DNA from 2 places in the Bariatricus sp. SGI.019 genome. Region 2 is predicted to be linked to the other one. Evidence: predicted binding sites of a transcription regulator. Region 2 holds the regulator's gene; the other holds the start of a gene.
What was found. Region 2 encodes NrdR, which represses ribonucleotide reductase genes. Its sites were predicted from a motif close to CACAANATNTTGTG; they were not measured.
Positions count from the first base shown of each region.

Region 1: a site for NrdR is predicted at 1,216-1,229, ahead of nrdD (anaerobic ribonucleoside-triphosphate reductase). Genes of this name have one in related genera too.

Region 1 is NZ_JBNPOQ010000011.1:55,689-59,124, reverse strand. Features, by position in the region: gene ACQRD1_RS08590 (TatD family hydrolase) at 1-187, shown strand, start outside; gene ACQRD1_RS08585 (hypothetical protein) at 420-764, opposite strand; gene ACQRD1_RS08580 (helix-turn-helix domain-containing protein) at 887-1,102, shown strand; gene nrdD (anaerobic ribonucleoside-triphosphate reductase) at 1,278-3,436, shown strand, end outside.
Region 2 is NZ_JBNPOQ010000008.1:46,571-50,006, reverse strand. Features, by position in the region: gene ACQRD1_RS06635 (lectin-like protein) at 1-379, shown strand, start outside; gene ACQRD1_RS06630 (glycoside hydrolase family 3 protein) at 381-1,631, shown strand; gene nrdR (transcriptional regulator NrdR) at 1,696-2,145, shown strand; gene truA (tRNA pseudouridine(38-40) synthase TruA) at 2,290-3,024, shown strand; gene ACQRD1_RS06615 (exodeoxyribonuclease III) at 3,060-3,436, shown strand, end outside.

The sequences.
Region 1 (3,436 bases), on a different contig from region 2:
GGAATCTATCGTATTGGAGACCGATTGCCCGTATCTTGCACCGGAACCAAACCGTGGCAAGCGTAATAATTCTTCTTATATCAAATATGTTGCAGAAGAGATTGCAAGATTGAAGGGGATGACCGGTGAGGAGGTCATAAAACAGACTGAAATAAATGCAAAAAAAGTGTATGGACTGGATGACTAGTCCATACACTTTTTTACTCTTATAGAAATTGATATGCCAAAGGATGATTCATCGGTAAGACTGCGACCAGTTCATCTTCCGCCAGAAGATATGCTTTATATTTCTGTACCCACCAGAACCAGCAGGTCCACCAGAGTCGGCAAATATAAAGACCCGGGATGCCGCACTTTGCAATGATGAAGAATGTAATTTCTTCAGAGAATTTTGTTAATGAGAATAAAGAAGATGAGCACTAAAAATCAATCTCGGTAACGATCTGACCCGAACCATTGCAGAGAACGGTGTCGTAAGGAATCCCGAGATAATAGTGCAGACTGGTGCGGTACAGCTCCAGTTCATAATATGAATTCAGATATTTTCCATTTCGCATCTGGCAGTCATCCACAATTTCTCTGGCCAATACCTCCTCTTTGATTGGAAAAAGACGGTTGATGACAATTGTCAGATGCGTTTCCGTAAGATTGGAAGAAGTAAAAATGGTAGAATGCATGACTTTGTAAGGCTGGTTTTCAAACCAGACGAAAAACAGCAGAATAAGCATAAATACAATGGCCGTAAGCCGTATCTTTCGTTTCAATATCTTCACTCCCTTGTGGATAATAACAGGCACTGTATCTTATTACAGTGTAAATTAATATATCTATTTTTTCAATGGAAATATGGGTATACTTAACACAAAGAAATGGCATGGTGTTGAGTATGAGTAAGATAGTGATTGATTTGGAAAGAGTTCTGGCAGAAAAAGGTGTCAGCAAAACACAACTTTGTTATATCTGCAGGCTGCAGCGGACACAGTTGAACAACTACTGTAAGAACAAGGTTGTCCGTGTCGATTTGAACACAATTGCAAAAATCTGCGATTGCCTCGAATGCGATGTAAATGACATTTTAAAATTGGAAAAAGAAGAAGTATAGCGGCCGCTGCCTGTTACAGGCAGCGGTTGTTTTATGCTGCCTTTCATAAAAAAATAAAATATTTTATAATTTCTTCTTCCCTTTATAGTAATTTTAGTGTATGATAGTAAATGCACTAGATATAGTGCATGGGAAAATGATAGAAACAATATTTGGTACAAAAGTGAGGACGAGTATGAGAATAGACGTAAAAACGAATGTAATTAAGCGAAATGGGGAAGAGGTATATTTTGACCTGACGAAGATTATCAATGCGATCAAAGCAGCGAACAATGAGGTGGACAGGATCCATCAGATGAATGAATATCAGATTATGGCCATTGCGGACAATGTTGCGGATCAGGTACAGGAGTCTACGCATGCGGTTCATGTAGAAGATATTCAGGATATGGTAGAGCGCGGCATTATGGAGATGCGTGGCTATGAGGTGGCGCAGAAGTATGTCCGCTATCGTTTTAAGCGAGAGTTGACTCGTAAGTCTAACACGACGGATAATGGAATTCTGTCTTTGATCGAGAATATTAATGAGGAAGTGAATCAGGAGAATTCGAACAAGAATCCGGTGATCAATTCTACGCAGCGTGATTACATGGCCGGAGAAGTCAGCAAGGATTTGTCAAAGCGTATACTTTTGCCGGAAGAGATTGTAAATGCCCACGAAGCTGGAATCATTCATTTCCATGATTCTGATTATTTTGCGCAGAAGGAACACAACTGTGATCTGATCAATCTGGAGGATATGCTGCAGAATGGTACAGTCATCAGTGAGACGATGATCGAGAAGCCGCACAGCTTCTTTACGGCTTGTAATGTAACGACGCAGATCGTGGCACAGGTCGCAAGTAATCAGTACGGCGGACAGTCATTTTCACTGGCACATCTGGCACCGTTCGTAGATGTCAGCAGAAAGAAGATCCGTAAGAATGTCATTGCAGAGCGGGAAGAATGCGGCGAGAGTATGGATGAACAGATCATCGATAAAGTAACTGAGCGCAGATTAAGAGACGAGGTAAAGAGTGGAATCCAGACGATTCAGTATCAGTTGATCACGTTGATGACCTGTAATGGTCAGGCGCCATTTGTTACGATGTTCATGTATCTGGATGAGGTGGAAGAAGGACAGACCAGAGACGACCTGGCAATGATCATTGAAGAAGTGCTGAAGCAGAGAATGCAGGGCGTGAAGAATGAAAAAGGCGTATGGATCACACCGGCATTTCCAAAGCTGATCTACGTGCTGGATGAGGATAATATTACGGAAGATTCCAAATACTGGTATCTGACAGAGTTATCTGCGCAGTGTACGGCAAAACGTATGGTGCCGGATTATATTTCCGCTAAGATTATGAAGCAGTTGAAAAAGGGAAATGTATACACATGTATGGGTTGCCGTTCTTTCCTGACGGTCGAAGAGAGTCAGAAGAATCCGGATGGTTCTTATAAGTTCTACGGACGTTTCAATCAGGGTGTTGTTACGATTAACCTGGTGGATGTGGCATGTTCTTCTGAAGGAGATATGGATCGGTTCTGGAAGATTCTGGATGACCGTCTGGAATTATGCCATCGTGCACTTCGCTGCAGACATGAGAGACTTCTGGGAACCGTATCAGACGTTGCCCCGATTCTGTGGCAGCATGGTGCACTGGCACGTCTGAAGAAAGGCGAGACCATTGATAAATTATTATATAATGGATATTCTACGATTTCATTAGGCTACGCAGGCCTCTATGAGATGTGTATGCGTATGCTTGGCAAGTCACATACAGATCCGGAAGGAAGAGTATTTGCCCTGAAGGTTATGCAGAGACTGAATGATAAGTGTGCAGAGTGGAAAGCAGCAGAGAATATCAGCTATTCTGTATACGGAACGCCGATGGAATCCACCACTTATAAGTTTGCAAAATGTCTTCAGAAGAGATTTGGAATCATCAAAGGTGTTACAGATAAGAACTATATTACAAATAGCTATCATGTTCATGTATCCGAAGAGATTAACGCGTTTGACAAGCTGGAGTTTGAAGCTGATTTCCAGAAATTGTCTCCGGGCGGAGCAATCAGCTATATCGAAGTACCGGATATGCAGCAGAACATTCCGGCAGTGCTGTCCGTAATGCAGTTTATCTATGATCATATCATGTATGCAGAGCTGAATACCAAGAGTGATTACTGTGAAGTATGTGGTTATGACGGAGAGATTCTGATCAAAGAAGATGAATGTGGCAAGCTGATCTGGGAATGCCCGAACTGCGGTAATCAGGATCAGGATAAGATGTCCGTGGCAAGAAGAACCTGCGGTTATATCGGAACCCAGTTCTGGAATCAGGGAAGAACCCA
Region 2 (3,436 bases):
TCTTGCCAGAATCAACTCTGTAGAAGAATACAATTATATTACGAATATGCTGACATCAAGAGGGTATACAAAACAGCATTTTTATCTTGGTGGACGCAGAGATGCAAGCGGAAGCGATTATTACTGGGTGAACCAGAATAACGAATTTATAGGAGATGCTCTAAACCGTTCTGAATCCTGGAGCAATGGATATTGGTATATCAATGAACCGAGCTTTGTCGATACGGGATCTGATGCGAACGGAAATATTCAGGAAAATGTAATGAATCTGTTCTATGTAAATGGAACATGGTATCTCAATGACTCCTCAGATAATCTGGCGGCTAATTATCCGAGCCTTCTGAGTGGAAAAGTTGGATATATCATAGAGTTTGAATAATATGAAGAAATATATTGGAATCATAGCAATTACTGCTGCGGCTCTACTGGCAGTCGCGGCCGGTCTTTGGTATCATCAGATCGTAAAACAGAATGATAAGTTTGAAGAGACACAGTCAGAAGTAAAATCAGAATCTGATAAAAAGCAGGAATCTGTTCAGACTGTGGAACCTGAGTTATCCGAAGAGGAACAGCGCAAGGAAGAAGTAGAGGAAATCGTAAATTCTCTGACTTTAGATGAGAAAGTAGCACAGTTATTCATTGTAACCCCAGAAGAATTGACAGGAGTAGGAGTTGTCATTGCCGCAGGCGAGACGACTCAGAATGCAATCAGCCAGTATCCGGTCGGCGGCTTTATCTACATGTCACAGAATCTTGAGAATCCGGAACAAGTACGGGAAATGGTGAAGAATGTCCAGGAGTATTCTTATCAGAGAATAGGACTGCCATTATTTATCAGTGTGGATGAAGAAGGCGGTACAGTCAGCCGGTTTAGCAATAATCCGAATTTTAATCTGGAGAAGATTGACAGTATGAGTGTGATCGGTGCAACTGGAGACCCTCAGAATGCCTATAATGTAGGAGCAAAGATTGGAAGCTTCCTGTATGATCTGGGATTTAATATGGATAATGCACCGGATGCAGATGTGCTGACGAATCCGTCGAATACTGTGATTGGTTCCAGATCATTTGGAACAGACTGTAATCTGGTTTCTGAGATGATGCTGGCAGAGATGAAGGGACTACAGGATCAGAATATTATCCCAGTCATAAAGCACTATCCCGGGCATGGAGCGACAGAGGCTGATACGCATGCCGGATATGCGTATACGAATAAAACCTTGAATGAGATGATGGCAAATGAGCTGGTTCCGTTTATCAATGGTATCAATGCCGGAGTGAAAGTTATAATGGCTGCGCATATTTCCTGCCCGAATATTGTCGGAGATAATACGCCGTCTTCTCTGTCTGGAGTTATGATCAACGATATCTTGCGTGGTCAGTTAGGCTATCAGGGAGTTGTAACGACAGATGCATTGAATATGGGTGCAATTGCTGAAGAATATTCATCAGGACAGGCAGCTGTACAGGCATTGCAGGCTGGCGTAGATATCCTGTTAATGCCAGAGAATTTTCAGGAAGCGTATCAGGGTGTGTTATCTGCGGTAGGAGATGGCAGGCTGACAGAAGAACGAATCAATGAATCTGTAAGGCGGATTGTGAATTTAAAATTAGATATCAGCCAAAAGTAATTTGACTTCTGTTCATTTAACCGATATACTGTATACAAGTACGATGAGAAAGGAATAACGCAAGATGAAGTGTCCATATTGTAATCATCCAGATACCAGAGTTATTGATTCCAGACCTGCCGAGGATGGCAATTCAATTCGCCGGCGCCGTTCCTGTGATGTGTGTGGAAAGCGGTTTACGACATATGAAAAGGTAGAGACGATTCCATTGATCATTATCAAGAAGGATAATAACCGTGAGCAGTATAACCGCGGTAAGATTGAGAATGGAATTTTAAGGGCCTGTTACAAAAGACCGGTATCTGCTGAAGCTATACAGCATGCAATCGACAGGATCGAGACGAAGATATTTAACCAGGAGGCGAAGGAGATTCCAAGCAGTATGATTGGAGAACTTGTAATGGAAGAATTAAAAGAACTCGATGAAGTTGCATATGTGCGTTTTGCGTCTGTATACAGAGAATTCAAAGATGTGAACACCTTTATGGATGAACTGAAAAAAATATTAAAATAAGAAGATATTTGCTTAGATAGTAATAAAGTGATAGAATAAGGGAAGAAGCAAGAAAAAGGGATTGCTTCTTCCTTTTTTATATTATATATTTTTAACAGAAACAGATGGTGCTATAGAGATACGATTATAGATTGGGTGAGATATATGAGAACATACAAGTTAACCATTTCTTATGATGGCAGCAGATACCAGGGATGGCAGCGTCAGGCTACCACTGACAACACCATTCAGTTTATTCTGGAATGGAGCATTGGGAAGCTGGTCGGATATCGGGTACATGTTGATGGGTCTGGCAGAACGGATGCCGGAGTGCATGCCCGAGGCCAGGTGGCGAGCGTAAAATTAACAAAGTTATATGATACCAAAGAGTTAAAAGATTCATTGAACCGGTATCTTCCTGAAGATATTCGTATTGTGAAGGTGGAACTTGTAAAGAATGGTTTCCATGCCCGCAAGAGTGCAAAAGGGAAAAAATATGAATATTATATTGACTGTAGAGAGAAGCCGGATGTATTTTCACGCAGATACTGCTATCATTATCCTGAGAAACTGGATATTGAAGCGATGCGTGATGCGACCAAGTATTTGATCGGGCCGAAGAATTTTACCAGTTTTACCGACGATAAGGAATGCAAAGATCCTATCCGCCGGATTACCAATATTAAGATCGTAAGTAATGGTGAGAAAGTCAGGATCACCTACTATGGTACCGGATTTTTATATCATATGGTAAGAATATTGACTGGAACATTATTAGAGATTGGTACTGGCAAGAGGGATGCGTCTAAGCTTCCGGTCGTTATTGCTGCGGAGGACAGAAGTCTGGCTGGTTTTCTGGCACCGGCAAGAGGATTGTTCCTGCGGAAAGTATATTATTAAAAATAAAGATTCTCGAAAGAGTGGGAGGATAATCAATGAAGTTTATTTCATGGAATGTTAATGGAATCCGTGCCTGTGTGCAGAAGGGATTTGAGGAATTCTTTCAGCAGGCGGATGCGGATATATTCTGTATCCAGGAATCTAAGATGCAGGAAGGTCAGCTGGAGTTGAATACTCCTGGATATTACCAGTATTGGAACTATGCGAAAAGAAAAGGATATTCAGGGACAGCAATATTTACAAAAAAAGAGCCGATTTCTGTGTCCTATGGTATTGGGATTGAAGAGCATGACCAGGAAGGCCGCGTGATTACACTGGAATTTGAAGACTATTATTTTATTACGGTATATACACCGAATTCTCAAAATGAATTGGCAAGACTTCCATACAGAATGCAGTGGGAAGATGATTT